DNA from 3 places in the Streptomyces sp. NBC_00328 genome. Region 1 is predicted to be linked to each of the others. Evidence: riboswitches for the same ligand, from Rfam matches in the RefSeq annotation. Region 1 holds a riboswitch; each other region holds the start of a gene.
The links. A riboswitch is a leader RNA that binds a small molecule or an ion and turns the genes downstream of it on or off. The one in region 1 is predicted to bind cyclic di-AMP.

Region 1 (10,191 bases):
TACAACGGCACCGGGACAGGCCTGTTGAAGGACCGGGTCAAGGTGTTCTCCGCCTGGGGCGCGTCGTACAACGCGATCGTCGGGGTCGGCGACATCACCGGCGACGGCAAGAACGACCTGGTCGAGCGCGACACCTCGGGGAACGTCTACCGCAGCGCCGGCACGGGGACGGGCTCGTTCGGCTCCCGGGTGAAGATCACCGGCGGCTGGCAGAGCTACAAGGGCCTTTTCTAGCCAACTTGCCCTCCCCTGCAGCGCATGTCATGCCCCCGGCGAGGGAATCGCTGGGGGCATGACAGATGACGCCAGAGCGACTGGGCTGTCGGACGAAGAGCGGCTTGCCCAGCTCGGCTACACACAGGTACTCGCCCGCCGCATGTCGGCGTTCTCCAACTACGCGGTCTCCTTCACGATCATCTCGGTCCTGTCGGGCTGCCTGACGCTGTATCTGTTCGGCATGAACACCGGCGGTCCCGCCGTGATCACCTGGGGCTGGGTCGCGGTCGGACTGATGACGCTGTTCGTCGGGCTCGCGATGGCCGAGATCTGTTCGGCCTACCCGACCTCCGCCGGGCTGTACTTCTGGGCGCACCGGCTCGCCCCGGAGCGCAGCGCCGCCGCCTGGGCGTGGTTCACCGGCTGGTTCAACGTCCTCGGCCAGGTCGCCGTGACCGCGGGCATCGACTTCGGCGCCGCGTCCTTCCTCGGCGCCTATCTGAACCTCCAGTTCGACTTCGAGGTGACACCGGGCCGCACGGTCCTGCTGTTCGCCGGAATCCTGGTCCTGCACGGCCTCCTCAACACCTTCGGCGTGGGGATCGTCGCCCTCCTGAACAGCATCAGCGTCTGGTGGCACGTCATCGGCGTCGCCGTCATCGTCGGCGCGCTGACCTTCGTGCCGGACCACCACCAGTCGGCCGGCTTCGTGTTCACGGAGTTCGTGAACAACACGGGCTGGGGCAGCGGGGTCTACGTCGTCCTCATAGGACTCCTCATGGCCCAGTACACGTTCACCGGGTACGACGCCTCCGCCCATATGACGGAGGAGACCCACGACGCCTCCACGGCCGGCCCGAAGGGCATCGTGCGGTCCATCTGGACCTCGTGGATCGCCGGGTTCGTCCTGCTCCTCGGCTTCACCTTCGCCATCCAGTCGTACGACAAGGAGCTGGGCTCGGCGACCGGCGCGCCCCCGGCGCAGATCCTGCTGGACGCGCTCGGCGCGACCTCCGGGAAGCTCCTGCTGCTCGTCGTGATCGGCGCGCAGCTGTTCTGCGGCATGGCGTCGGTGACGGCCAACAGCCGCATGATCTACGCCTTTTCGCGGGACGGCGCCCTGCCGTTCTCCTCGGTGTGGCACACGGTGCATCCGCGCACCCGGACCCCCGTGGCGGCGGTCTGGCTGGCCGCGCTGGGCGCTCTGGTGCTCGGCCTGCCGTACCTCATCAACTACGCGGCCTACGCCGCCGTGACGTCGATCGCGGTGATCGGCCTCTACGTCGCGTACGTCATCCCGACGCTGCTGCGGGTGCGCAAGGGCGACGCCTTCGAGCGCGGGCCCTGGCACCTGGGCCGCTGGTCCCGACCCGTGGGGGTGATCGCGGTCGGCTGGGTGGCCGTCATCACGGTCCTGTTCATGCTGCCCCAGGTCTCCCCGGTCACCTGGGAGACGTTCAACTACGCCCCGATCGCCGTCCTGGCCGTCCTCGGCTTCGCCGCGGCCTGGTGGCTGGCCTCGGCCCGTCACTGGTTCCTCAACCCCGAGCATCACCGCACGATCGCCCGTGAGGCCGCCCGCAAGGGTGCACCCGAACCGGTCGATCCCTGACCTTGTGGGCCTTCGGCGTGGCCGGGGCACCGATACCCGATCGGAGTCCCGGCCGCGTCCCGCTATGCTCGGGGATGCGTCGGCGCGAGCCGGTGCGCCGTGTCGGTGTTTTCCCGGTGCGGGGACCCTTAGCTCAATTGGCAGAGCAGTGGACTTTTAATCCATTGGTTGTGGGTTCGAGTCCCACAGGGTCTACGGAAGAGCCCCCGGCTCAGAGCGATCTGAGCCGGGGGCTTGTTTCGTTCGAGGGCTGTCAGCCGGCCGTGAGTCCCGTGAGTTCCGTGCGCTCCGTGAGTTCCTGCAGCGGCAGCGTGTGCTGGGTCTGGAGGACCTTGGCGCGCAGGTAGCGGACGTTGTGGGCGGTGGTGAAGACGCCCGTCGGGACACGGTGGGAGACCGTGATGCCGAGCTCGCGGAGCTGTTCGGCCTTGTCCGGGTTGTTGGAGAGCAGGTCCAGGGAGTCGATGCCGAGGGCCCGGAGCATCTGGGCGGCCGCCGTGTAGTCGCGGTCGTCCTCGGGCAGACCGAGGGCCGCGTTGGCGGCGTAGGTGTCCAGGCCCTGGTCCTGGAGGGCGTACGCGTCGAGCTTGTTGTAGAGGCCGATGCCGCGGCCCTCCTGGCGCAGGTACAGCAGGACGCCGCCGCGGTCCGCGATCTGTTCCACCGCCTCGCGCAGCTGGGGTCCGCAGTCGCAGCGGGCCGAGCCGAACACGTCGCCGGTCAGGCACTCGGAGTGCAGTCGCACCAGCGGGTTCGGGCCGGGCTCGCCGAGGACGACGGCCAGGTGTTCCTTGCCGTCGAGGAGGCCGTGGAAGGTCACGAGCTGGGCGTCGACGGAGTAGCCGTCGCCGAAGCGCAGGGGTACGCGGACGCGGGTGCGCACGGTGGCGGTGGGGTGGTCGCGCATGGGGTCTCTCCGTCCGGCGGGTTCGTACGGGACTGTGCTTCAGATTTGAAGCACAGCCACGGAACGAGACACTACATCTGCTTCAAACTTCAAGCAATGGGGTTCACGCCCCCCTCGACTGCATCGAGCGCCTCACGAGGAGCAGGAACGCCGCCGCCAGGGCAGATCTTCCCCGGACGAACCGGAGTTCCCGCCCTGGATCGCCCGGGTGATGGTTCCGCAGATCTCGTCCAGCTGCCGCACCTGCTCGGGGGTCAGATGGTCGAAGATCGCCGTCCGCACCGTCTCGACGTGCCCCGGTGCGACCCGCTCCAGGAGGGCCGTGCCCTCGTCGGTGAGGACGGCCATGTGCCCGCGCCTGTCGGTGGGGCAGCCCTCCCGGCGTACGGTGCCGTCCTTCTCCAGCCGGGTCACGGCGTATGTCAGACGGCTGCGGGTGATCTTCTGGGCCTCGGCGAGGTCGGTCATCCGCAGCCTCCGCTCCGGCGCCTCGGACAACTTGGCCAGGATGGAGTAGTAAAGGTGGGGCATCCCCGCCTCCGCCTGGAGCCGGCGGTCGATGGCGTCCTCCAGGAGGGAGCTCGCGGAGAGGTACGAGCGCCAGGCGTGCTGTTCGGCGGCGGTCAGCCAGCGGGTCGTCATGAGACCAGTCTAGGTATTGTTTAAAACTTGAACCACTGCGCTCGAACTCACCGCGCGCGTGCGACCGGAGGAAGCGTTCCGATGCCCCGTCCCTACGTCCTGCTGTCCGCCGCCGTCTCCCTCGACGGCTTCCTGGACGACACCGGCCCCGAGCGGCTGCTGCTCTCGGGCCCGGCCGACTTCGACCGGGTCGACGAGGTGCGGGCCTCCAGCGACGCGATCCTGGTGGGCGCCGGCACCCTGCGCACGGACAATCCGCGGCTCCTGGTCAACTCCGCCGAACGGCGTGCGGCCCGTGTCGCCGGCGGCCGTCCCGAATACCCCCTGAAGGTCACCGTCAGCGGTTCCGGTGAGCTCGACCCGGGGGCCCAGTTCTGGCACACGGGCGGCGAGAAGATCGTCTACACGACGGACGAGGGCGCGCTGCGGGCGTCCGCCCTGCTGAAGGGGATCGTCGGCGTGGACGTCGTCCCGACCGGACCCGCACTCGACTGGCGTGTGCTCCTGGAACACCTTCACGACGTACGGGGGGTGCGCCGCCTCATGGTCGAAGGGGGCGGCAAGGTCCACACCCAGCTCGTGCGCGAGGAACTCGCCGACGAGCTCCAGCTCGCCGTCGCCCCGCTCTTCGTCGGGCAGCCGGACGCGCCGCGGCTGTTCGGGACCGGGGAGTACCCCGTGGGCCGGATGCGGCTGGTGGAGACGCGGCCCGTCGGCGACGTCGTGCTCATCCGCTACGTCCCCACCGCGCCCGGCACCGGCTCGCTCGCCTCCGCCGCGGACCGGCGGTGGCTGGAGCTCGCCTGTGAGCTGGCGGAGCTGTGCCCGCCCTCGAAGACCGCCTTCAGCGTGGGCGCCGTCGTGGTCGCGGCCGACGGGACCGAGCTGGCCCGGGGCCACTCCCGCGAGGGCGGCGATCCCGTCGTGCACGCCGAGGAGGCCGCCCTCGCCAAGATCGACCCGGCCGATCCCCGGCTGGCCGCCGCCACCGTCTACAGCAGCCTGGAACCGTGCGCCCACCGTGCCTCCCGGCCCGCTCCGTGCGCCCGGCTCATCCTGGACGCCGGTGTGCGACGGGTCGTCACCGCCTGGCGCGAGCCCGACACGTTCGTCAGGGACGCCGACGGGAACGGGCTCCTCGCCGCCGCGGGCGCCCAGGTCGCCGTCCTGCCCGAGTACGCGGACCGCGCCAAGGCCCCCAACCGGCATCTGGCGGCCGGGTAGAAGCCGGAGAGGAGCCGGGGAGAAGCCGGGTGCCGGCGCCGCTGGAGGGGCGCGTTTAAACGGGTGTGCTTCGGGTCCCGCGGATGGCGTACACTGGTTTCAACGACGCGGGGTGGAGCAGCTCGGTAGCTCGCTGGGCTCATAACCCAGAGGTCGCAGGTTCAAATCCTGTCCCCGCTACTGAAGGCCAAGGGCCGGAACTCGGATTCACGAGTTCCGGCCCTTGGTGTTTGCCCCCACCGGTTCCGCCGGCCGCTCCGGGCTCCTTTCCGGCCTTCTTCCGGCTTCTTCCGCCTCCTTCCGCTGCCTTTCGGCCGCTTTCGCCTTCTTCCGGCCGTGGTTCCCCGGAGCCGGTCCCGGTTCGCGCGGTGCTTCGGGCCGGTCCAGGTCCGCTCCGGCAGGCGGTGTCCTCCCCCGGTCGGGCCACACCGGTCGCCCGCCGCCCCCGTACCGGGTCTTCTGGACGGGTGGCGGGGCAGCCGGCAGGTGAGTGGCGGACCGGACGGCCCCGTGACCGGGCCGACCGGCTGTCCCGCGGTGTCCGCGGGTCCGGGAGCGTCCCACCGCCCGGTCCGGCGGCGGGAGCGCAGCCGCGCGGGATCGTGTACGCACGCGCCTTCGTCCGGATCCTGCCCGTGCTGTTCGTCGCCGCCGGGGTCGTCTACGACTACCTCACCCCGTCGGAATTCACCGCGACCCCCCTGTTCGCGGCCGCGCCCCTGGTCGCCGCACCTCTCCATTCGCTGCGCGGAACCGTTCTCACCGGCGTCCTCGCCGTCGGCGCCGTGCTCATCACCCACTTTGTCCTCGGCATCGTCCTTCAGGTCGACGCGGTCACCGAGGTGGTCACCGTGGCGATGGCCGCGGTACTCGCCGTCCTCATCAACACGGTCGTCCGGCGCGGCGACGAACGGCTCGCCTCCGTCCGGGAGATCGCCGAGTTCGCGCAGCGTGCCGTGCTGCCCGAGCCCGAGGCGCGGATCGCCGGACTGGAGGTCGCGGCCCGGTACGAGGCAGCGCAGGAGGACGCGTTCATCGGCGGGGATCTGTACGCCGTGCAGGACTCCCCGCACGGTGTACGGCTGGTCGTCGGGGACGTACGGGGGAAGGGGATGACCGCGGTGGCCACCGTCGCGACGGTGGTCGGGGCGTTCCGGGAGGCGGCCGAGCAGGAGGCGACCCTGGAGGGCGTCGCGGAGCGCCTGGAGCGGGCGCTGACGCGCGCGGGCACCCGGCGCGACAGCGTCGACGCGGCCGAGGGGTTCACGACCGCGGTCCTCGCCGAGATCCCGCACGGCGAGGACGTCGTACGCGTCGTCAACCGCGGCCACCCGCCGCCCCTGTTGCTGCATCCCGACGGCACGCTCCGCACCCTCACCGCCGAGTCCTTCGCGCTGCCGCTCGGGATGAGTGAACTGGGAAGCCTGCCCGCCCCGACGGTGCGGGAGGGATTTCCGCGCGGGACGACGCTGCTGCTGCACACCGACGGACTGTCCGAGGCCCGTGACGCGCGGGGGGAGTTCTTCGACCCGGCCGCCTGGCTGGCCGGACGGGTCTTTCCCTGCCCCGACACGCTGCTGACCGCCCTCTTCGAGGCGGCCCGCCTGCACACGGGCGGCGCGCTGACGGACGACATGGCGCTGCTCGCCGTCCGGCGCCCGTGACGGGTGCTCGCCGAGGGGAGCCGCGCGTTGTCCGGGAGGTCTTTCACCCCCTGGGCGACGGCTTTTCCGGGCTCGGTCACGAGCGGTGACCGGGCGGTGCCCCTCCGCGTAGCATCTGACTTACCGTCAGGAAAACCCGTGTCGACACCATGCGGTCAACTCGCCCGTTTTTCATCGCTCATGACCCCAAAGTCCTGGCCAAGAGCCGTTAATGATCAGTCGGAACGGCTTGGAATTCGGTGCCTGGGTCTATTAACGTTCGATAACGCAGCGCGGTCGTCACAACCGTCACAAGAGGCGGCTCCGTGCGCGCACGCGCCGAATCCCGTAAGGGAACCGGGGAACCAACTCGTGGGGTGAATCGAGCGTATTCCGCCGTGGAAGCACGGTGGCCGTACGCGCGTAGGAGACCTTCCTGCTCCGAACCCGTCAGCTAACCCGGTAGGCGGCAAGGAAGGAAAGGAGTGCGCCAGGTGGCGTCCAACCGGCCCGCTCAGCCAACCTCGTTCGCGCCGAACGAAACACACACCTTCGGCTACGGCAAGGACGAGGGACCCTGGGAGGAGTGGAATCCCACCGCGGATTCCGTCGCTCCCGTCCGCGGCCGGCACCGCACGGGCAAGCAGCGCGGCGGAGGACTCGCCCGCAGCTCCACGGTTCTCGGCGTCGGCGTCATAGCCGCCGTCGGCGCGGGTGGTATCGCCAGCGCCGCTCCGGGCAAGCCGCCCGTCTCGATCTCGCTGCCCGACCTGTCGTCGGTCACCGATTCGGCCAAGGCCCTGATCTCGGACGGCGGATCCAGCACTCCCAAGGGCTCCACGACCCCGCTCACCAGCGCCGGTCTGACCACCGCCGACGAGGCCCAGGGCACCACCGACGCCGGTGAGGCACTGCGCGACCGCATCATGCAGCAGGCCCAGTCGCAGCAGAACCAGGCCGACACCGCCACGCAGCAGGCCGCCCAGACGGCCGCCGCGAAGAAGGCCGTCGACCTCGCCGCCAAGCAGCAGAACGAAGCCGAGGCCAAGGCCGACGCCGTGAAGGAGAAGGCGGAGGAGGCGGCCAAGGCGAAGGCCGAGCAGGAGCGCCTCGCCGAGCTCGCCAAGAGCTACTCGCTGCCGACGTCCTCGTACACGCTGACCTCGACCTTCGGCGAGGCCGGTGCCCTGTGGTCCTCCGGCTACCACACCGGACTCGACTTCGCGGCGCCCACCGGCACGCTCATCAAGGCGGTCCACAGCGGCACCATCACGGAGGCCGGCTGGGCCGGAGCGTACGGCTACCGCACGATCCTCACCCTCGACGACGGTACGGAGCTGTGGTTCTGCCACCAGTCGTCCATCAGCGTCAGCGTGGGCCAGAAGGTCGCCACCGGTGATGTCATCGGGCGCGTGGGTGCGACGGGCAATGTCACCGGGGCGCACCTGCACCTCGAAGTGCACCCCGGCGGCGCCGCCACCGGCATCGACCCGATGGCGTGGCTCCAGAGCAAGGGCCTCAACCCCTAACCCCTGATTTCCGATCTCCGGCAGCCCTGACGTCAACCCCCCCGACGTCAGGGCTGTCGGTCGTCCGGGCGCGGACGACGGCCCCCGGCCCAGGTGATTGCGGAATACATCCGTCCGGGACGGGTGTTGAGCCCGTACATGACTTCTCTTCGCAAGCTCGGTTCGTCCGACCTCGAGGTCTTCCCGCTCTCCCTCGGGGGCAACGTCTTCGGCTGGACGGCCGACGAGACCCGGTCCTTCGCCGTGCTCGACGCCTACGCGGCAGCCGGCGGCAACTTCCTCGACACGGCCGACTCCTACTCCGCCTGGATCGAGGGCAACGAGGGCGGCGAGTCCGAGACCATCATCGGCAAGTGGCTGAGGACCCGCGGCAACCGCGAGGACATCGTGGTCGCCACCAAGGTCAGCCAGCACCCCGCGTACCAGGGTCTGTCCGGTGCCAACATCAAGGCCGCGGCCGACGCGTCGCTGCGCCGCCTGGGCACCGACCACATCGACCTCTACTACACGCACTTCGACAAGCCGGACGTGCCGGTCGAAGAGATCATCGGTGCCCTCGACGAGCTGGTGACGGCCGGCAAGGTGCGGCACATAGCCGCCTCCAATATCTCTCCGGAGCGGCTGCGGGAGTCCCTGGAGTTCTCCGACCGCGAGGGCCTCGCGCGGTATGTCGCGCTCCAGCCGCACTACAACCTCGTCTCGCGCGACACCTACGAGGGCTCCCTGCTGGAGGTCGCCTCCCAGGCAGGTCTGGCCGCCGTCCCGTACTTCGCGCTCGCCTCCGGTTTCCTCACCGGCAAGTACCGCCCCGGCACGACGGTCGACTCGGCCCGGGCCGCGGGCGCGGCCAAGCACCTCGACACGGAACGCGGGCCGCTGGTCCTCGCCGCCCTCGACGAGATCGCCGCGGCCCACGGCGTCGCCGTCCCGACGGTCGCCCTCGCCTGGCTGGCCGCACAGCCGACGGTCGCCGCGCCCATCGCCTCCGCCCGCACCGTGGAGCAGCTCCCGGCCCTGCTGGGGGTCGCGGACCTGGTGCTGACGGACGAGGAACTCACGCGCTTGACGCAGGCGTCGGCGTAACGGCCGTAGCGCGGGCGCGCGGACCCGGGTACCCACCGGCCCGTGGCCCAGGTGCGGGGGACCGGACCGGTGGTGTCCACCGGCCGGTCCCGGGCCGGGCGTCGGGCCCTAGGAGCGGTACGGGTTGTACGCGGGATACGGGGCCGGCGCGGATGCCTGTGCCGGTGGGCCGTAGGGCCGGGCCGGCGGGGCGATGTAGCCGTACCCGGGGGCCGGCCAGGGCGGCGGCGCGGGCAGCGGTGCCGTGGCGCGGGCCGCGTAGGCGAGGGCCGGACGGGCGATCTCCCGGCGGCGCCACAGCTGGTCGAGCAACTCGCGCTCCCGCACGACGAAGTCGGCGCCCGCACGGCCCCGGCGCCCCCGGTGGCGCAGGAACGCCAGCGAGGTCGCGTACGCCTCGTACTCCGCCACCGAACGTGCCGCGCTCTTCCCGAAGTGGTGGCCGGCCCACTCGCGCGCGAGCTGCCGCGCCCGCATCGAGCCGAGGACCCACGGTTCGGCCGCGCCCAGCCAGCCGGCGGCGGTGTACACGGGCAGTTCGGCGCGCACGGTCCGCAGCTCGCGCTGCCGGGTCCAGACGACCAGCCAGGTCAGCAGCCCGAACGCGGGCACCATGAACGCCGCGTACACACCGAAGAACCCGAACCGGCCGAAGCCCGCCGAGCTGTTCCAGATCGCGTGCATGCCCATCGCGAGCAGCAGTCCGGTGAGGGGCAGCAGCACCCGGCGCGCGTGCTGGCGTTCGGCGGACAGCGCCGCGACGCCGAAGCCGAGGCCCGTCAGCACGGTGAACAGCGGATGCGCGAAGGGCGACATGACCACGCGGACGAAGAACGTCGCCGCGGTGACCGAGGCGAGCCCGCTCTCCCCGCTGAGCTGGTCGGTGCCGAACGCGGTGCCGAGATAGAGGATGTTCTCGGTGAAGGCGAAGCCGGTGGCGGTGACCCCGGCGATGACGACACCGTCGACGATCCCCGTGAAGTCCCGTCTGCGGAAGAGGAAGACGAGCAGGACGGCCGCCGCCTTCGCCGACTCCTCGACCACGGGCGCTATGACGGTCGCGCCGAGCGTGTCGGCGCCGGAGGGATCCGCGGTCGTCATGGCTATCCAGCGGGTCGCGAAGCTGTTGGCGACGATCGCGATGAGCGCGGCCGCGCAGGCGCCCCAGGCGAAGGAGAAGAACAGGTTGCGCCAGGGGCCCGGCTCGACCCGGTCCAGCCACCGGAAGGCGGCTATGAGCAGCGGCACGGGGAACACGGCCAGTCCGAGGCCGACCAGGAAGCCCTCGGTCCCGGTCTGTTCGCGGACGAGGGCGAGGATCACCAGACCCGACAT
Region 2 (10,191 bases), 880 kb from region 1:
GGCGCTCGGCTCGGGCCCCGCTCCCTTCGGGGGGAGCGGGGCCCGAGCCGTTCTCAGTGGGCGGTGTGGGCCGTGCCCGCGGAGCCGGTGTGGGCCATGCCGGGCGAGCCGGTGTGGACCGTGCCCGACTTGCCGGTGTGGGGCGTGTCGGACTTGCCGGTGTGCGCCGGGGCGGCTGGGCACTTCACCCTGGGGTTCCAGCGGTCGAACAGCCCGTTGGGGTTCTGCTTCCACAGCCAGACGTGCAGGTCGTAGTGGACCGGCATACCCGGGTAGTGACCCGGCATCGGACCCTCGAACTTCTGGCCGCCGAACATCGAGGGCCGGTCCTTGCTGGTCTTCAGGTTCTGGTCCGAGTCCAGGACAATCCACTCGACCCCGGCGAGCCTGCGCTTTCCGTCCTTGCCGTCCTCGAACAGGAGAGCCGAGGGCTTCGCCGGATCGAGTGAGCCGTAGCGGGACTCGTTGAAGTAGTGGTAGCCCATGCTGCCGTGCCCCGCGGGGTCCGAGGAGCACTGGCGAGGCACGTATCCGTCGGCGAGGGCGACCTTCTCGTCGAGGTACTTCACGCTGGCCAGGTACGCCTTGGCCAGATCCCGCAACGCTTTCGGGTCGGCCGGGCGGTCCGCGGCCGGGGCGGGGCCGGCGGACAGGGCGAGCGACGCTGCGGCGGCTGTCACGAGGGTGACGGCGGTCCGGAGGGGACGCTGGGACATGCGAGGACTCCTAGGGAAACGAGAGAGGCGTACGGACTGCACGGGTCCGTCGGCTGCGGGCCCCCTCCTCCCGCCCGAGCAGCATGACCCTCGGTCCCGAAGCGCCGCCATGCAAGCGGGGCCAACGGGTTGAACCCCGTCGGAGCGCGCCGTGCGGCGGAGTGAGACGGGACGAGCGCCGATACGTAGGGAAGCCGGTCCCTCGCAGCCTGTGGACAACTCTCGGACTGTCGGCGCGGACCCCTATCGTGGACGCAGTGGTCGAGGCGCGACGTACGGGGGACGAAAAGATGGGCGGGACGGGTGTGATGACCGAAGCGGACGCGACGGAGACGCTGGGCGGGAGCGAGGCACTGGCCGCTCTCCACCGGGTCTTCGGGTACGACGCCTTCCGCGGCGAGCAGGAAGCGATCATCGAGCACGTGGTGGCGGGCGGTGACGCCGTCGTCCTGATGCCGACCGGTGGCGGAAAGTCCCTCTGCTACCAGATCCCTTCCCTGGTCAGACCGGGTACGGGCGTTGTGGTCTCCCCGCTCATCGCGCTCATGCAGGACCAGGTGGACGCGCTGCGGGCGCTGGGCGTGCGTGCCGGGTTCATGAACTCCACACAGGACTTCGACGAGCGGCGCGTGGTCGAGGCGGAGTTCCTGGCCGGAGAGCTCGACCTCATCTACCTGGCCCCCGAGCGGCTGCGTCTCGACAGCACGCTGGACCTGCTGTCCCGCGGGAAGATCTCCGTCTTCGCGATCGACGAGGCACACTGTGTGGCCCAGTGGGGCCACGACTTCCGTCCCGACTATCTGGCGCTCTCTCTGCTCGGCGAACGCTGGCCGGACGTCCCGCGCATCGCGCTGACGGCCACCGCCACCCGCGCGACGCACAAGGAGATCACCCAGCGCCTGGGCATGCCCGCGGCCCGCCACTTCGAAGCGAGCTTCGACCGACCCAACATCCAGTACCGGATCGTTCCCAAGGCCGACCCGAAGAAGCAGCTGCTGTCCTTCCTGCGCGAGGAACACGCGGGCGACGCGGGCATCGTGTACTGCCTCTCGCGCAACTCCGTGGAGAAGACCGCCGAGTTCCTCGCCCGCAACGGCATCGAGGCGGTGCCGTATCACGCGGGCCTGGACTCGGGCACCCGTGCCGCGCACCAGTCCCGCTTCCTCCGGGAGGAGGGCCTCGTGGTGGTCGCCACGATCGCCTTCGGCATGGGCATCGACAAGCCGGACGTCCGCTTCGTCGCCCACCTGGACCTGCCGAAGTCGGTCGAGGGCTACTACCAGGAGACGGGCCGCGCCGGCCGTGACGGACTGCCCTCCACGGCGTGGATGGCGTACGGCCTTCAGGACGTGGTCCAGCTGAACAAGATGATCCAGGGCTCGGAGGGTGACGCGGCGTTCAGACGCCGGGCCACCGCCCATCTGGACTCGATGCTCGCCCTGTGCGAGACGGTCCGGTGCCGGCGCTCCCAGCTCCTGGCCTACTTCGGCCAGGACCCCGACACACCGGACTGCGGCAACTGCGACACCTGTCTGACGCCTCCGGAGACCTGGGACGGCACGGTCGCGGCACAGAAGCTGCTGTCCACGGTGGTACGCCTCCAGCGCGAGCGGGGCCAGAAGTTCGGCGCGGGCCAGATCGTCGACATCCTGCTGGGGCGCAAGACCGCCAAGGTGATCCAGTTCGACCATGACCAGCTGTCCGTCTTCGGTATCGGCGAGGAGCTGGCGGAGTCCGAATGGCGCAGTGTCGTACGGCAGTTGCTGGCCCAGGGGCTGATCGCGGTCGAGGGCGAGTACGGCACGCTGGTGCTGACCGACGAGAGCGGGACCGTGCTGCGGCGCGAGCGCGACGTGCTGCTGCGCAAGGAGGCGCCGAAGCCGGTCACGTCGCGGTCGTCGGCACCCAAGGGTGAGCGCAAGGCCAAGGCGGCGGTGGCCGAACTGCCCGCGGAGCTCGTTCCCGCGTTCGAGGCGCTGCGTGCCTGGCGGGCGGAGCAGGCGCGCGAACAGGGAGTCCCGGCGTACGTCATCTTCCATGACGCCACGCTGCGGGAGATCGCCACGGTGTGGCCCACCTCTGTGAAGGAGCTGGGCGGTATCAGCGGGGTGGGCGAGAAGAAGCTGGCGACCTACGGGGAGGGTGTCATCGGGGTGCTCGCCTCGCTCGCCGACGGCACGCCCGGGGCCCCGGGAGACGGCGGCAGACCCGAGGCGGCGCCGGTTGCGGCGGCCACTTCGGCACCGGACCCGGACTGGCCCGAGCTGGACCAGGAGCCGGAGCCCGAGGACTGGATGTAGCCCGCCCGAGGCAGAGGACCGGGAACGGGGGCGACGCCCCGCCGACCCCATCGTCCCTGCCGGGCCAGCCGCGCCAGCCGGGCCCGCCGGGCACGGTGGCCAGGATCCTGGCCACCGTGACACGGACTCGTTCCCGCCGGAAGACCTCCGCGGGACCCTCGGCCGAGGCGCCTCCGGCCTCTGTCGGACCTCTGCCGAGGTATCCCGAAGGTATCCCCGAAGGCTTCTGCCGGAGCCTCCTGAAGGGGCCTGCCCAGGAGAGTCCTACTGGGAGACGGCCGGTGTGATGCGGCCCCGGACCTCGCCGAGGCCCACCCGGGTCCCGCCCGGACCGGGGGCCCAGGCCGTCATGGTGACCTCGTCGCCGTCCTCGAGGAACGTGCGCTTGCCGTCGGGGAGTTCGAGGGCGTCGCGCCCGTTCCAGGTGAGTTCGAGCAGCGAGCCGCGCTCGCCCTCGGAGGGGCCGCTGACGGTTCCGGAACCGTACAGATCGCCGGTGCGCAGGGAGGCGCCGTTGACCGTCATGTGGGCCAGTTGCTGGGCGGCCGTCCAGTACATGGTGGAGAAGGGGGGTTCCGAGACGACGTGGCCGTTGATGGCCACGGAGATCCGGAGGTCGTAGCCGCCCGGTTCCTCGGAGGCGTCGTCGAGATAGGGGAGGAGGGGGTGCGTGCGGACGGGCGGGGCCACCAGGGCGTCGTCGAGGGCGTCCAGCGGGGTGATCCACGCCGACACGGACGTGGCGAAGGACTTGCCGAGGAAGGGGCCGAGCGGGACGTACTCCCAGGCCTGGACGTCGCGCGCCGACCAGTCGTTGAGCAGGCAGAGGCCGAAGACATGGTCGCGGTAGTCGCCCAGGGGCACCGGACGGCCCTGTTCCGAGGGGGTGCCGACCACGAAGCCGACCTCCGCCTCGATGTCCAGGCGGACCGAGGGGCCGAAGACCGGGGCGGCGTCCGCGGGGGCCTTGCGCTGGCCCGACGGGCGGACGACATCCGTGCCGGACACCACGACCGTGCCGGAGCGGCCGTGATAGCCGATCGGCAGGTGCTTCCAGTTCGGGGTGAGGGAGTCGGCGGCATCGGGACGGAAGATCTGGCCGACGTTCCGGGCGTGGTTCTCGGAGGCGTAGAAGTCGACGTAGTCCGCGACGGTGAAGGGGAGGTGCAGCGTCACGTCGGTGAGCGGGTGGAAATGGGGAGCGAGGGTCTCCCGGTGGGCCGGGACGGTCACCCAGGCCGTCAGCGCGCGCCGGACGTCGGACCAGGCGGTGCGGCCCGCGGCGAGCAGCGGGTCGAGGGTCGGCTGCGCGAGCAGCCCGGCGTAAGGGGAGCCGAGGGAGCGGGCCGCCGCGCCCGCGTCGAGCACGTGGTCGCCGAGCCGTACGCCGACGCGTCGCTCGGGGTCGCCGGCCGGGTCGGTCAGGGAGAACACGCCGTACGGCAGGTTGTGCGGGCCGAAGGGGTCGCCCTCGGGGACATCGAAGGGGGGCATCGGTTGGTGCCTCGCTTTCGGATTCGTACTCGCCATGTGATCCATGCGTTCCACGCGTTTCATGTGGTCGGGCACACGTTACGGGGGAGTGTCCCCGCTGCGGCAGGGCCTAAAGGGTTTGCAATGTCCGTATTGGTCCCGCGCGGAGCCGGAGGTCGCTGGGCGGCGGGTGCGCCGAAGCCGGGTGACGGGTGCCGCTTCTCGGTTCCGTGGCCGCGCTTCACGGACCTGCTCGCGGCTGCCCGAGGCTGCCCGCGGCTGTCTCGTACGCTTCCGTGGCGCACTTCCCAAGGCGGGAGGAGTTCGTCTCTGCCCGGCCCAACGGGCTTGTCCGTGAACGGACTTGCCGATGTCCGGCCCCGGTGGCCGGCGTGGTGCGGTACGGCGGCCGAGGTGGCCTGTCGGCGAGTTGGCCTTTGTCCAGGGGGTGTTGGGGAAATGTGGTCGGTCGTGTGCGGGAAAGTCGGTGTGGACGGAAGTGGAGCGTGGGTGATCCGAAGCGGTCGCAACGCGCTTACCACCGTGCGGTGAACGGCGTTGCTGACGGGATACCGGACGTCGTCCGGTTCAGGCCGGGCCGATGAGTCGTTCGATCCGTATTCTTCGGATCATGGCCGCTCCGACTGCATATTCACTCATCGCCACTGACCTGGACGGAACGCTGCTGCGCGGCGACGACACACTCTCCGACCGGTCACGTGCCGCGTTGGCGAAGGTGACCCGGGCAGGTGCCCGGCATCTCGTGGTCACGGGCCGACCCGCACCACGCGTGCGACCGCTTCTCGACGAACTCGGCGGCGAGGGACTGGCGGTGTGCGGGCAGGGGGCGCAGCTGTACGACGCCGGCGCGGACCGCATGCTGTGGTCGGTGACCCTGGACAGGGAACTGGCGGAGACGGCGCTCGGCAAGATCGAGGCGGAGGTCGGGCTGCTGTACGCGGCGGTCGACCAGGACGGCGTGGACGGGCTGACGCTCATCGAGCCGGGCTATGTCATGCCGCATCCGACCCTGCCCGCGGTGCGGGTGCCGCGCCGGGACGACCTCTGGGCGGAGCCGATCAGCAAGGTGTTGCTCCGTCACCCCTCCTTGTCCGACGACGAGTTGGCGTCGGCGGCACGGGGAGTGGTCGGTTCGCTGGCGACGGTCACCATGTCCGGACCCGGCACCGTCGAACTCCAGCCATGCGGGGTGACCAAGGCGACGGGCCTGGCTCTCGCCGCGGCGCACCTCGGGCTCACGCCGGACGCGACGCTCGCCTTCGGTGACATGCCCAATGACATCCCGATGTTCGACTGGGCGGCCCGAGGTGTGGCGATGGCCAACGCCCATCCGGAACTGAAGGCGGTGGCCGACGAAATCACCCTGTCGAACGAGGACGACGGGATCGCGGTCGTGCTGGAGCGCCTCTTCGGCTTCTAGTGCCGCGACAGGCAACGTTCGCCCCGTCGCGACTCCCGGCACGCACTCTCGCCGCACCGGCCGAAAGCCCAAGTACATCCAGTACGAGGACTTCCGGCCGGCACGCCGAGAGCACGCACCGGGCGCCGCTCCTTGACGGGCAAACGTTGCCTGCCGCGGCACTAGCGGCGCAGGCGCCCCAGCCTGGCGCGCCCGCAAACGCACACCCGCCGACACGCCCGCCCGGCGCACCCACGAACGCACACCCGCCGACACATTCGGAGCGCACCCGCCCGCCGTGCCCACGGACGCGCACCCGCCGCCGCGCCCGCGGACGCACACCGGCCGACGGGACCGCAACGCACCCGCCGACGGGCCGGGAAGGCGCCGTCGGCGGGTGCGGAGGAAGACGGGGTGCGGGGTGCGATCAGTAGGCGCCGTTGACGTTGTCCATCGAGCCGTACTTGTCGGCCGCGTAGTTGCAGGCCGCGGTGATGTTGGCGACCGGGTCGTAGATGTTCCACGACGTGCCGGCCACGTGGTACGCCTGGAACGTGGGGTCGATCACCTGGAGCAGGCCCTTGGAGGGGATGCCCGCGGCGGCGTTGGAGTCCCAGTTGTTGATGGCGTTGGGGTTGCCGGAGGACTCGCGCATCACGTTGCGGTGGATGCCGTCGTAGCTGCCCGGGATGCCGGCCTTGGCCATGACGTCCAGGGATTCCTTGATCCAGCCGTCGAGGTTGTTGGAGTACGTCTTGGCGGCGGCCTGGGTGACGGTGGTCGACTTGGCGACGGCGGCGGTCGCCTTCGCCGTGGTGCGGACGGTCGTCGACTTCAGCGTCTTCGTGCCCACGGTCAGCTTCAGGCCCGGACGGAGGTGGGCGGGGTTGTCACCGATGACCGCGCGGTTCGCCGCGTACAGCTTCTTCCAGCCGCCGCTCTTGGGGTACTTCTGCGCCACCTTGGAGAGCGTGTCGCCGGCGACCACCTTGTAGGTGACGAGCTGCACGTTGGGGATCACCGCGGTGTGGGCGGCCTGCGGGGCCTGCGCCGGGGTGGCGGCGCTGGCGCCGGTCGCGCTCACGAGCGGGAGGGCGAGGGCGATGCCGCCCGTTCCGGCGGCGATCATGCCCCGGGTGATGACGTTGGTCTTCATGCGGCGGTGCTTGCCTCGTACGGGCATGACGAATTTCCTCTCCGACGCCTGCGAGGTGAGCTGTCGGGTTCGGGCGGGAGATGCCCGGCCGCGCTGTGGGCGCGGCTTCACCCCAAGCCGGTCCGGTGTGCCCGGATCGGCGGCTTACCTGTGGTTCCCCCGCTCCTGCCGTGCGTGGGTCGATGGGTTGCCGGGCGGCGGCAGGATTCGGCGATCCGCCCGGGGTCGACCAGAACGTATGCGAGAGCACATGTCCGAAACAAGATGAGATTTGACCGCGAAGATCGCTTTCTCCTGGTTAATGCACGGGTAAAAAGTCCGATTGCGCCGGAATTAGATCCTCAACTTGCCTTTGGCAAACGGGTTGGGTCGCGAAGGGCGCGCGGCGGGAGTCCGGTTCGCCGGTGACCCAACTCACGAGACCAAAGAGCATCAAGGCGGCATGAGGGGTAATTCGGGCATCGTCCTTGCGGTGGAAGCCGCCGCCGAGCCCTTCGCGGGGTACCGAGAGGCCCCTGGCGCGGCGGGAATTGTGGCGCGGGACACATCGGGGAACGTGGCCGCCCGGTGGCGGGCGCGCCTCCCGCACGCGAGCCGAAGCCGCCCGGACGCAAGCCGAAGCCGCCCGGACGTGGACCGAAGCCGCCCCGACGCGGTTCCGAACCCGGGCCGGTGCGCGGTGAAGTGCGCCTCGCGCCACCGGTGTTCGGCGCGAGAGTGTCCTGCCGCCGTCCGGGGCGCGGCGATACGCCGGGGCCCGCGCCATGAGCGCGTCGCGCCGGCCCGGGCCTGGGGCGCGTGTGGATGCGCAGCGGTCCGAGGGAGTGAACTCCCGTGCCGGCGGGCCCAGTCAGCCGGCTGTGCGCGGGATGCGCTTCTCCCAGGTTCGATGGAAGACGACCTCGTCGCCGTCCTTGCAGACGAGTTCGTCGGTCGTGACGAAGTCCTGTGCGTCGCAGGTGATGGCGGAGACCGTCTCGACGCGGGCGTCCCACGGCAGGTCCGGGCGGTGCAGTCGGATCGACCAGGCCGAGTGGGCGCGGGCGGACAGCGGGTCCGAGGTGTCGATCGTGTACGTCTCCCGGGCCTCCTCCGTGCATTCGAGGCCGTCGGGGTACACGCGGGTACCGCCGCGCCCCGGGTCCACCTCAAGACGCCAGGTCTCCGCGGCCACGTCGCGCAGGACCAGGCGTCGGGGGCGGGGCTCGTCCAGGGTCGCCGAGACGGTCACGCCGAGGGGTGCGAACTGCTCCGGTTCCTCGAAGGCGACCGAGGGGTCCGACTCCGTTGCCCGTACCGGGAGTTCCAGGACGCTGCCGATCGGCTCCAGGGTGAAGCCCTCCTCCGAGCCCGGCTGGGGCCAGATCCAGGGCCAGTACGCGGAGGAGACGCCCAGCCGGATCCGGTGGCCCGCCGGGAACGCGTAGCCGATGGCGGTCAGGTCGAACACCACGTTCTCCGTGGTACCCGGTTCCCAGGGAACCGCCCGGTCGGGGCCCCGGCGCGCCGAGAGGTTCAGGGTGCCCCGGGTGACGAGCGTCGACGCTCCGTCCGGGGCCACGTCGCACAGCCGGGCGATCACCTGGCCCCTGGGTGACGCGGACGTCAGCCGCAGATTGACCCGGGGCCGGCCCAGTACCCAGGTCTCCTCAGGCACCTCGAACTCGAAGCAGGCCGAGCGGGCGTCCTCCTCCCGTTGGTCCGGCGGCAGGTCGGCGTCGTCGCCGGAAGGGAACAGCCGGCCCGCGTCGACCCCCGTGTGCTGCGGGGAGCGCACCGGCAGCGGGGCGCCCTGGAGCGCGTACGCGACCGGGGTCACCGAGGGCGAGGGCCAGGCCGGGTCACCCACCCAGCGGCCGGGGATCCGCGCGTACACCGTCGCCGGAGGGTGCGCGTCCATCACGTACGAGCGCAGAAGGGGGACGGAGAGCGCGTCCGTCTCCTCGTCCCTGAGCCAGTGGTCCCACCAGCGCAGCGTCTCCTGGAGGAAGCCGATCGCCGGTCCGGGCGGCAGGCCCCGGTCCGGGTACTGGCGGGACCAGGGGCCGATGAGACCTCGTACGCGATCAGGCGGCAGGTTCCGCACCAGGCGCAGCACCGTGTCGCGATGCGGATCGTGCCAGCCGCCGACCGCGAGGACCGCGGCGCGGATGGCCCCGTACTCCTCGCGGAGGCTGTCGTGGCGCCAGTACGCGTCCCTGGTCTGGTGTGCCAGCCAGGTGGGCGCGGCGGGGCGGATCGCCTCCAGCCGTTTCTCCCACATGCTCCGCCACATGCCCTCGCCCACGTGCGCGGGGTCCGGCGGGCGGGCGGCGAAGGCGAGCAGTCGGGCCGACCGGGCGTGCGTGTCGACGGCGAGGACGGAACCTCCCGCATGGTGCACGTCGTTGTCATAGAGGTCGTCGGTCGAGCAGACCGTGACGATCGCCTTGAGCGGCTCGGGCGCGCGGGCCGCGGTCCGGAGGGAGTCGAAGCCGCCCCACGCGATCCCGAACATGCCGACCCGGCCGGTGCACCAGGGCCGGGCCGCCAGCCAGGAGACCACCTCCACCCCGTCGTCCGGCTCGTTCCCCGTGTCCTCGTCCCCCGGCACTCCCTCCGAATTGCCGTGGCCGCGTACGTCCACGCGGACGGAGGCGTAGCCGTGCCCGGCGTACCACGGATGGCGCTGCTGGTCGCGCGGGGCCGTCCAGTCGGTCAGGCGGTACGGGAGGTACTCCAGGAGCGCCGGTACGGGCTCCTCGGTCAGCGGCCGCCAGATCCGGGCGTACAGACGGGTGCCGTCCGAGAGAGGGATGAGGACGTCCTCGTGAGTGGTCTCGTAAGGGAAGGACGTACGGATGTGCATGAGCGCCACCCCAGAGGACGTAATGCCGGTCATTTCATCGCAAGTCATCGCAAGTCGGTTCACATCATCTGATCATGAACATACAGTCGGTGGTGGGGTGGTGCCCGTGAGCCGGGGTACCCGCCGTTGGGGCACGCAGGTGCTTCCCGTGTGCCTTCCGGGTGTACTCGCGCCCACCACCTGGCGGAGCGAAGTGGACCGGGGGACGGTGGGCGCTCGTGGTGATCGAAACGTGACCGGATACGCTGACTTGAGTGATGGCAGCGACACATCGACAA
Region 3 (10,191 bases), 1.1 Mb from region 1:
GCGGACCGACGGCCGCGTCACCCCCGCGCGGTGGACCTGAGGGGCACCGTCACCCCCGCACGGTGGACCTGAAGGCGAGAGCGGCGCCCGCGGCCGCCGCGAGCCAGGCCGCCACCGCGATCCACAGCAGCACCTGTCCCGGCCCCTTGAGCCAGAAGACGTCGAGGGCGGCCGCGACCGCGAGGGCCGCCACCGCCGACATCCCCATCGGGAAGACGGTGGCCCAGCGCCGGACGTCGTACCGCGGGCGCGGCCACACCACCTCCGCGACGGCCAGAAGGAAGTAGCAGGCGAGGTCGAGCGCGAGCAGAGCGCCCGTCGTATCGCGCAGGACGCCCTGGTCGTCGTTGTTCCACAGGTACGGATCCACGTGGTGCGCCGCGACGAGTCCCGCCCCGGCCAGTGCCGAGATGCCCAGCGCGCCGGCCGCGATCCAGTGGTCCCCTGCGCCCTTCCTCACCTCGCCCAGGTCGAAGCAGGCGAACGAGAGCACGTAGAGCCCGATCCCCAGCCAGAACAGCACCAGCGCGGTGTGCGCGAGCCAGTCCGGGCCCACGGCGGTGGCGATCGTGGCCGCGAGGACCGAGAGCCCCTGGGTGGCCACGCAGACGAGGAACACCTCGCCCGGCATACGGCGCCGCAGACGACGCAGGACGGCCCACAGCAGAACCGGCCAGAGCACGGCCGACAGCGCGAGCAGGGCTTCGGCGAGCTCGTGCCACCCCAGTGCGGAGAACCGGGTGCCGAGCACGGTGGTCGCCGCGACCGCGTCGAGCCCGGCGGGTGTGCCGGCCTGCCGCGCCCACCGCTCCCGGTCGCCCACCAGCCGGACCGCGAGGTCCGCGGCGAGCCCGGCCCAGGCGAGCGACGCGAGGACCAGCGCGATCCGGGAGAGGGTCTCGTGGCCGGTCAGGTGCAGCCCGATCGAGATGATGCCGGTGGCCATGACGGCGGTTCCGGCGGTGGCCGCCCACCCCGCCCGCCGGGCGCGGAGCGAGGTGCTGTCCGGCATGTCCGGTGTGTCTGACATGTTCTCGATGCTAGGGACCTCCGCACCGGGTTGCGGGCGGGCCACGCGCGGGCGGGAGACGAAAACGCGGGGCACGCGTGGGGACCGGGAAGCCCCCGCGCGTGCCCCGCGAGAGCGGCGCCCGTGTCCCGGTCTACGCCGGGCGCACCACGCTGTGGATCGCGGAGGTGCCGTCGTAGTAGATCGACTCCTCGCGGACGTACGCGCCCGGCTTCGGCGCGTGGATCATCATGCCGTCGCCGATGTAGAGGCCGACGTGGCTGATGTCGTCGTAGAAGAAGACCAGGTCGCCGGGCCGGGCGTCGGCGAGGGAGACCGTCGTGCCCGCGTTCACCTGGTCGTAGGTGACGCGCGGGAGGCTGACGCCGGCGGCCTTCCAGGCGGCCTGGGTCAGGCCCGAGCAGTCGTAGGAGTCCGGGCCGGTGGCGCCCCAGACGTACGGCTTGCCGATCTGCGCGCGGGCGAACGCGAGCGCCTCGGCCGCCTTCGACGAGGGGTCCGTGGCCGTCGATCCTGTCGACGAGCCGGAAGCCGTGCCGGTCGTGGTGCCGGACGACGACTGCTGCTGGGCGGCCTTCTCGGCGGTGGCCTGCTGCCGTGCCAGCTCCGCCGCCTTGGCCGCGGCCTGCTCCCGCTTCTTCTTCTCGATCGCCGCCAGCCGCGCCTTGTCCTCGGCGTTCAGCTTCGAGAGCAGGGAGCGGGCCTCGGTGAGCTTGTGCTGCACCGTGGCCTTGGACGTCTTGAGCTCCTTCTGCGAGGCGGTCAGTGACTCCAGGTTCCGGGTGGCCTCCGCCCGCTTCCTGGTGGTGGCGGCCTGCTCGGTGATGTAGTCGTCGACGGCCGCCTTCTGGCGGTTCGTCAGACGGCTCATCAGCTGGGTCTGGTCGAAGTAGTCCTGGGGGTTGTCGGCGAGCAGCAGGGTCGCGGTGTCGGGCGCGGAGGCCCCGGTGCGGTACTGCGCCGCGGCGAACGACCCCAGCTCCTCGCGCGCGGTGTTGAGCTTCTCGGTGCGCCGGGCGACGTCGTCGAGCAGGGTGTCGACGCGCTCGCGCTGCTCGGCGGTCTTCTCCCGGGTCGCGTTGTACTTGTTCGTGGCCGTCTCGGCCTGGTGGTAGAGGTCGTCGACCTTCTTCGAGACCGCTTCGATGCTGGGCCGGGGCTCGGCCGAGGGGGCGGCGTTGGCGGTCTGGGAGAGCAGGGCCACGGAGGTGATGGCCGCTGTGGCGAGGGCCGGGGTCCGTATGCCTGCGATGCGCGCACCCGTGGGACGCGCCTTGCGGTGTGACGCCAAGAGAGGCGACTCCTTCCGTCATCCGCCTACCGAGTTAGCTGTCGGGTTCGGGCGGGTGGTTCCGGAAGGCTGCCCTACGGTCCTTGCCCCACAAGGCGGTTGGACCGATTCACCCCAAGATCGGTGGGTCCCCGGCTCCGGGGCCTCGCGGCGTACCGGACTCGGCGGAGGCCGCTCGGCCCGGCGAGGTTCGCCGGTCGCGGTCGGGCGGCCTTCCGGCACGCTAGCCAACCGGTGTGGCCCGTGTGAAGGTTGATGTGCGATATGCCCGATACATTTTCGTGACCACTGCCGTGTGTCCCGCGGGCGGCGACCCGCTCGTCCGCCCCGTCGAACGGACCCCGCTCGCTCCGGTCCGCTTGCTCCGAGCCGCTCGCCGGAGCCGCTTGTTCCGAGCCGCTCGCCGACGGAATGTCGCGCCGGGTGACCGCTCGGCCGCCTCCGGTCACGGGGTGTGAGGTGTCGTGGCCGGAAGGCCGCCTTCCCCGGGGCGTCCGCCGGGACCCTGGTCACACTTGCGGCCGAGTTCTCGAGGTGGCGGCGGGCTGTCGGTGGGGCGGCCTAGACTCGGAGAGCGATGAGCAGCCTCTTTGACGACAGCTTCCTGGCGGACCTCAAGCCCTCCGGGGCCCACGAGGACGAACACCCGCCGCCGCCCGAGGACGAGCACGTACCGGAGCCGGTTCCGGACGATCTGTTCGGCGGGAAGTTCGACATGCCGCCGAGCCGGGACGCGTACTACCGCGACGGTGCGCCCAGGCCCGCCGTGGACCCGGCGGCCCTGCTGGACGGACTGAACGAGAACCAGCGCGCGGCCGTGGTCCACTCCGGCTCCCCGCTGCTCATCGTGGCCGGTGCCGGCTCCGGCAAGACCCGCGTGCTCACCCACCGGATCGCGCATCTGCTCGGCGAGCGGAACGTCCACCCGGGCCAGATCCTCGCGATCACCTTCACGAACAAGGCCGCGGGCGAGATGAAGGAGCGCGTCGAGGCGCTCGTGGGCCCGCGCGCCAACGCGATGTGGGTGATGACCTTCCACAGCGCCTGTGTCCGCATCCTGCGCCGCGAGAGCAAGACGCTCGGCTTCACCTCGTCGTTCTCGATCTACGACGCCGCCGACTCCAAGCGGCTGATGGCGCTCGTCTGCCGTGATCTCGACCTCGACCCCAAGCGTTTCCCGCCGAAGTCGTTCAGCGCCAAGATCTCGAACCTGAAGAACGAGCTGATCGACGAGGAGGACTTCGCCGCCCAGGCCACCGACGGCTTCGAGAAGACCCTCGCCCAGGCGTACGCGATGTACCAGTCGCGGCTGCGCGAGGCCAACGCGCTCGACTTCGACGACCTGATCATGACCACGGTCAATCTGCTGCGCGCCTTCCCGGACGTCGCCGAGCACTACCGCCGCCGCTTCCGGCACGTCCTGGTCGACGAGTACCAGGACACGAACCACGCGCAGTACGCCCTCGTGCGGGAGCTCGTGGGGACCTCCGAGCACCCCGTGGACGTACCGCCCAGGGAGTACGACCTGGCACCCGCCGAGCTGTGCGTCGTGGGTGACGCGGACCAGTCGATCTACGCCTTCCGCGGCGCGACCATCCGCAACATCCTCCAGTTCGAGGAGGACTACCCGAGCGCGACGACGATCCTCCTGGAGCAGAACTACCGCTCCACCCAGACGATCCTGTCCGCCGCCAACGCGGTCATCGAGCGCAACGAGTCCCGCCGCCCCAAGAACCTGTGGACCAACGCGGGCGCGGGCTCGAACATCACGGGCTATGTCGCGGACACCGAGCACGACGAGGCCCAGTTCGTCGCCGACGAGATAGACCGTCTCTCCGACGCGGGCGAGGCCAAGGCCGGCGACGTCGCGGTCTTCTACCGCACGAACGCGCAGTCCCGTGTCTTCGAAGAGATCTTCATCCGCGTCGGCCTGCCCTACAAGGTCGTCGGCGGCGTCCGCTTCTACGAGCGCAAGGAGGTCCGGGACGTCCTGGCGTACCTCAGGGTGCTGTCCAACCCCGAGGACTCCGTCCCGATGCGCCGCATCCTGAACGTGCCCAAGCGCGGCATCGGCGACCGCGCCGAGGCGATGATCGACGCCCTCTCGCAGCGCGAGAAGATCAGCTTCCCGGCGGCGCTGCGCCGCGTCGACGAGGCCTACGGCATGGCCGCGCGCTCCACCAACGCGGTCAAGCGGTTCAACACGCTCATGGAGGACCTCCGCACGATCGTCGAGTCCGGCGCGGGCCCGGCCACCATCCTGCAGGCGGTCCTCGAACGCACCGGCTATCTCGCCGAGTTGCAGAACTCGACCGACCCGCAGGACGAGACCAGGGTCGAGAACCTCCAGGAACTCGCCTCCGTGGCCCTGGAGTTCGAGCAGGAGACCGGTGAGGGCGAGAACACGGGCGGACTCGCCGCGTTCCTGGAGCGGGTCGCGCTCGTCGCCGACTCCGACCAGATCCCGGACGAGGAGGACGGCAACGGCGTCATCACCCTGATGACCCTGCACACCGCCAAGGGCCTCGAATTCCCCGTGGTCTTCCTGACCGGCATGGAGGACGGCGTCTTCCCGCACATGCGCGCGCTCGGACAGGTGAAGGAACTGGAGGAGGAGAGGCGCCTGGCGTACGTCGGCATCACGCGCGCGCGGGAGCGGCTCTACCTCACCCGGTCCTCGGTGCGCAGCGCGTGGGGCCAGCCCTCGTACAACCCGCCCTCCCGCTTCCTCGAGGAGATCCCGGCGACCCATCTGGACTGGAAGCGCACGGGGGCGACGGCGTCCAGGCCCGCCGGTCCCGTCTCCGGCGTCGCCGCCTCCCTCTCGTCCTCGCGTTCGCGGTCCGCGGCCTCGGGTGCCTCCGGGTTCGCCACCCGTCGCGGTGCCACCGAGAAGCCGGTGGTCTCGCTGGCCGTCGGGGACCGGGTCACGCACGACCAGTTCGGCCTCGGCACCGTCGTCGGTGTGAAGGGGACGGGCGCGAACGCGGAGGCGACGGTCGACTTCGGAGAGCCCAAGCCGAAGCGGCTGCTGCTGCGGTACGCGCCGGTGGAGAAGCTGTAGTCCGCGAGACCGTTCGCGTGAACCGGTCGACGGGGATCGCGGTGACGGATCGCGGTGATGGATCCGGGTGGCGGATCAGGGTGACCGATCGCAGGGCCCTTGGCCGTCCGGAGACGGCCGGGGGCCCGCGGTCACGCGGCGTCCGGGTTCTTACGTGGGGTCCAGGCCGTGGCTGCGCAGCCACGGCAGCGGGTCGATCGCCGCACCGCCGGCCGGGCGGACCTCGAAGTGCAGGTGCGGGCCGGTCGAGTTGCCGGAGTTCCCGGAGAAGGCGATCTGATCACCGGCCTTGACGGCGGTGCCGGAGGGGAGCTTGTACGTGGAGAGGTGGCAGTACCACGTCTCGGTGCCGTCCATCGCGGTCACGATCATCATGTTGCCGTAGGCGCTGTTCCACTGCGTCCGGACGGTGCCGTCGGTCGCGGCCATCACCGGCGTCCCGTAGGAGACGGGGAAGTCGATGCCCGTGTGCACGGACATCCAGTTGATGCCGGCCTGGCCGAAGTAGGCGCTGAGGCCCTGCTGCACCACGGGAAGAGCGAACTTCGGACGCAGCCGCTCCTTGCGGGCCGCCTCCTCCGCCGCCTTCTTCTTCTCCGTCGCCTGCTGGGCCTTGAGGTCGATACGTTCCTGCGTGCGGCTCGCCCGGTCGGCGAAGTCGTCCGCGCCCGCGGACAGACTCTGGAGCTGGGTGTCCAGCTTGATGTTGGCGGCCGACGGCTTCACCGAGGTCACGTCGGAGGCGCTGGCGGTCGTGTCCTTCGAGTCGTCCCCGCCGAGGCCGCCGACACCGCCCACGGAGGCGGCGGCGATCCCCGCGACCCCCATGACACAGGCCGAGGGCACCGCGACGGTCAGCAGAGCGGAACGCTTCGCGGGGCTGCGGCGCCGGGCGCGGGACGCACTGCGCGTCGCGGGACGCCGGACCGGGGTGATCTCTTCCATGTCGTCGAGCAGCGGCCTCTCGCGCCCCTCGTCGTACGGGTCGTATCCGCCGTCGGGGCCGGCCGTGTCCGCGAGGTCCTCGGCCACGTCGGACTCGTCGTCCTCCGCGGCGAGTTGACCGTGGGTCGCCTGGTCGAAGGTCGCGGTCGCCTGCTGGTCGAAGGGAACCGGGTCCGACGCGTCGGACACTCCCTCGTACGTCATGTCGAGCTGCGTCAGCTCGTGGTGGTCGTACGACTCGGACGCCGCCTGCGGCTGTTCGTACGACTCGGGCTGCTGGTGCTCGTAGGACTCGGTCTGAGGGTGTTCGTACGACTCGGGCTGCGGGTGTTCGTACGCCTGGTACGTGTCCTGGCCGCCGGCGATGTTCCACTGCGTGGCGTCGTACGCGCCCGTTTCCTGCGTCGGCACGGTCCACTGCTGGGTCCCGTCGAGCGGCTGCTCGGGCTGGAGCCAGCCGTTCGCGTCCCACTGGCCCGAGGCGTCGGGGCCCGGATACTGCGCGGGGATCCCGGCGTGCTGCTGATAGCCGTTCGTCCAGGCCGTCGTGTCGTGGGAGCCGGTGCCGTAGGCGGTGGGCTGCGCCGCGTACGGGTCGTAGCTCAGCGGCTGTTGGGCTCCGGCGTTCCACTGCGTGGCGTCGTACGAGCCGGTGCCGCCCGGCATGGTGCCGAAGAGCGGGTCGCCGGCGAAGTCCGTACCGGAGTAGGCGGCCGCGTTCGTCCCCGCGTCGGGGGCCGAGCCGGCGTAGTCGCCGTACGCGGTGAAGTCGCCGTACTGGGCTTCTTGCGCGCCGTAGGGCGCGTAGAGCGCCGAGGCGGCGTCGGAAGCCGGAGTCGGGGGAGTCGCGATCCCCGACGGGTGACGGTCGTTCACCAACTTCTCTTTCGCCTCGACAACAGGGGCTGGCAGAGCAGTGCGGCGACTGTACCCGGCGGTATGCGGGCGCGACAATCTTCGGCAGGTTTCCCCTTCGCGGGAAACGGGCATTCGGCCGTGTTTCGGGGGAGGGCGGGCAAGGGCTTGGCCTGGCGTTCGATAACTGTTCGAAGACTTCGGTTGCCGGGAGGGCCGTCGGGCGGCCGTCAGCCCTCCCGACGGCCGCCCTCGGACCGTTCCGTGCCGCCCCTCACGCCACCGTGAGGCCGCCGCTGCGGACCACGGCGAGGGGCCCCGACATCTCGATGTCGAGTGCCTGCCGGATTCCGGTCGCGACGGCCGGATGCACGGGCAGCGCGAGATGGCCGACACCGCTCACGCGGACGTTCTGGGCGAGCAGGTCGGGATGCTCGACGCAGGCCGTCTCCAGCGGGTCCATCAGATGGTCGAGATCGCTCCAGAAGCTGACGAACTGCGTACGGCAGCCCGGAGCGGGGCCGGTCAGTTCCTCGATCACCGCGGAACCGGGGCGCATCTGGCGGACGATCGGGTGCGCGTTCATCAGGGGTGCGACGCGGGTGCCCGAGTGCGGGGTGCCGAGCGTGACGAGTGTGCGGACGTGGCTGTCGCCGCCGAGACACTGCACGTAATAGCGCGCGATCAGCCCGCCGAGGCTGTGCCCGACGATGTCCACCCGCTCATGGCCCGTGCGCTCGCAGATCTCCTCGATGTGCCGGCCCAGCAGCTCCGCCGCCGTACGGATGTCGCACGTCAGCGGCGAGTAGTTGAGGGACTCGACGTGCTGCCGGCCGTGCTGGGCGAGATTGCGGCGCAGCAGGACGAAGACGGAGCGGTTGTCGATGAAGCCGTGCAGCAGGACGACCGGGGGTTTGGCCTCGGTGGGCAGCGGGGCGGCTACGTCGGGCGAGGGGAGCGGATGTCCGTTCCGGCGTTCCTGGGTGATGCCGGAGGGATAGAGGAGGAGGTGCCCGGCGAGGATCGCGAGCTCCAGGGCCGTTGCCTTCAGCAGCGCCACCGACAGCCCGGCCAGTTTCGTCGGAAACAGGCGCTGGCACAGGGGGAGAAGGGGCGACGCAGCCTCGGTGACCTTCATGGCCGACCTCCAGTCGGCACGCGGGAGGACCACTCCGTCCCCCGTGTGCCCTAGTGGAAAGCCGTGAGGTCGGCGACGGTGGCGGCCGACGGAACGTCCCCGGCGTGGGAGACCGGTGACGCTACGGAGCGCTCGGCCGAAGGGCGCGGAATACGACGCCGACCCCGGCTCCCCGACGTCCGCCGTGCTGGGTGCACCGGCGTCGTGTCGTGGCGTGGAGTCGCCCTCGTGATTCCCGTGGTCCTGCTGCCCGGCCTCGCTCCCCGCTGTCGTGCCGTCCCCGATGTGCCCCAGCACCACGCCGTCCGCTGACGACGGGATGGTGCGGCCACCTGGTCGCGGCTCTTCTTGCGCCTGCTCCGGCCGTGGCCCGTACGCCGCAGGTCCCTGCGGCGCCAGTGCCGCCGTACGGAACCGTGCGCGGCGAACTTGTCCCAGTGTGTGATTTCCCCCTCGCTCTCCACCGCGAAACTGCCGCTTGCGGGATGCTGGCGATAACGTTCGTTCACTTCCCGGGCCGAAAGGGCCCGGGACGCCTGTGCCGCTTGGCGCGATCGGCGATCCGGAGCGATCCGGTGTGGCGAGCGGAAAACTGAGCGATATGTGTCGATGGTCAGTAGTCGGCGCGGTCGATGGACGCCTGTTGGTGACAACGGGTAGTCAATACTGGTCAGTCGGTGAACCTTCGGCCAGTTGTCGGCCGTCGTCCGGCGGTGGTCGTCGCAGGCAGGTGTCGGCGGTCCTCGTCGGTGCAGGTGGAAGTAGTCCGTTGATGGAGGCAGTGATGGGTGTGGCAGCCGGTCCGATCCGCGTGGTGGTGGCCAAGCCGGGGCTCGACGGCCACGATCGTGGGGCCAAGGTGATCGCGCGGGCGCTGCGCGACGCCGGTATGGAGGTCATCTACACCGGGCTCCACCAGACCCCGGAGCAGATCGTCGACACCGCGATCCAGGAGGACGCCGACGCGATCGGCCTGTCCATCCTGTCCGGTGCCCACAACACGCTCTTCGCGGCCGTCATCGCCCTCCTCAAGGAGCGCGACGCCGAGGACATCAAGGTCTTCGGCGGCGGCATCATCCCCGAGGCGGACATCGCCCCCCTCAAGGAGAAGGGCGTCGCGGAGATCTTCACCCCGGGCGCCACGACGGTGTCCATCGTGGACTGGGTACGGGCGAACGTCAGGCAGCCGGCCGGCGCGTGACCGGGCGCCTGCGCCATCCCCGGTGACCGCCGGGGGCCGGGGCTTGCGCCGGCCCGTGCGACCGCCGGGCACCTGCGCCACCCCGGGTGAGCGCCGGGCGCCTGGGCCTGTGTCGGCCCACGTGACCGACTGGTGCCCGCTGCGCCCGCGGGAGCGCCGGGTGCCGGGCTTGCGTCGGCCCGCGTGACCGCCGGGCACCTGCGCCGGCCCACGTACCGACTGGTGCTCGCGCTGCTCCGCTCGGGCACCGGTGACCTTCGGCGTCTCCAGCGCCGGAGCGGTTCGGCGCTGGAGAGTTTCGGCCTTGCCGGGTTCTCCGAGCAGACGGGTTCTCCGAGCGCTGGGTTCTCCGAGCGCTCGGTTCTCCGGCTCCTCGGGTTCGCCCGGCTTCTTCGCGTTCCGCGGTGCGCCGGGAGCAGGGAGCAGGGCGCGGGCAGATCGGCCCGGAACCCCGGGTCCCGGACGCCGTCCGCCCGGCCCACGGCGAGGGGACGTGCCGGCCAGATGCCCTTTCACCGCACGGCCGGAGGGGCGGTCACGGCGCCGTGAGCTCGGCGGACATGGCCGCTCTCAGCCGCAGGGTCGTCACGAGCCGCTGGAAGGCCTCGGCCCAGTAGTCGCCGGACCCCGGTGCCGCGTGTTCCGACTCGTCGGGGACCGAGGTGAG

Region 2: another riboswitch for cyclic di-AMP. It lies ahead of OG485_RS25275 (transglycosylase SLT domain-containing protein); the one in region 1 lies ahead of OG485_RS21275 (M23 family metallopeptidase).
Region 3: another riboswitch for cyclic di-AMP. It lies ahead of OG485_RS26290 (C40 family peptidase); the one in region 1 lies ahead of OG485_RS21275 (M23 family metallopeptidase).

The regions. Positions count from the first base shown of each region.
Region 1 is NZ_CP108013.1:4,870,501-4,880,691, reverse strand. It holds gene OG485_RS21315 (FG-GAP repeat domain-containing protein) at 1-234, shown strand, start outside; gene OG485_RS21310 (amino acid permease) at 293-1,828, shown strand; tRNA gene OG485_RS21305 (tRNA-Lys) at 1,951-2,023, shown strand; gene OG485_RS21300 (GTP cyclohydrolase II) at 2,082-2,735, opposite strand; gene OG485_RS21295 (MarR family winged helix-turn-helix transcriptional regulator) at 2,868-3,377, opposite strand; gene OG485_RS21290 (dihydrofolate reductase family protein) at 3,459-4,601, shown strand; tRNA gene OG485_RS21285 (tRNA-Met) at 4,708-4,781, shown strand; gene OG485_RS21280 (PP2C family protein-serine/threonine phosphatase) at 5,204-6,265, shown strand; cyclic di-AMP (ydaO/yuaA leader) riboswitch at 6,572-6,728, shown strand; gene OG485_RS21275 (M23 family metallopeptidase) at 6,739-7,773, shown strand; gene OG485_RS21270 (aldo/keto reductase) at 7,912-8,856, shown strand; gene OG485_RS21265 (PrsW family intramembrane metalloprotease) at 8,965-10,191, opposite strand, start outside.
Region 2 is NZ_CP108013.1:5,749,288-5,759,478, forward strand. It holds gene OG485_RS25255 (hypothetical protein) at 54-716, opposite strand; gene recQ (DNA helicase RecQ) at 1,007-3,016, shown strand; gene fahA (fumarylacetoacetase) at 3,281-4,510, opposite strand; gene OG485_RS25270 (HAD family hydrolase) at 5,121-5,930, shown strand; gene OG485_RS25275 (transglycosylase SLT domain-containing protein) at 6,337-7,092, opposite strand; cyclic di-AMP (ydaO/yuaA leader) riboswitch at 7,096-7,256, opposite strand; gene OG485_RS25280 (CocE/NonD family hydrolase) at 7,916-9,913, opposite strand.
Region 3 is NZ_CP108013.1:5,967,057-5,977,247, forward strand. It holds gene OG485_RS26285 (tellurite resistance/C4-dicarboxylate transporter family protein) at 50-1,012, opposite strand; gene OG485_RS26290 (C40 family peptidase) at 1,164-2,321, opposite strand; cyclic di-AMP (ydaO/yuaA leader) riboswitch at 2,330-2,498, opposite strand; gene pcrA (DNA helicase PcrA) at 2,899-5,385, shown strand; gene OG485_RS26300 (M23 family metallopeptidase) at 5,536-7,320, opposite strand; gene OG485_RS26305 (esterase/lipase family protein) at 7,460-8,323, opposite strand; gene OG485_RS26310 (cobalamin B12-binding domain-containing protein) at 9,108-9,524, shown strand; gene OG485_RS26315 (DUF5691 domain-containing protein) at 10,060-10,191, opposite strand, start outside.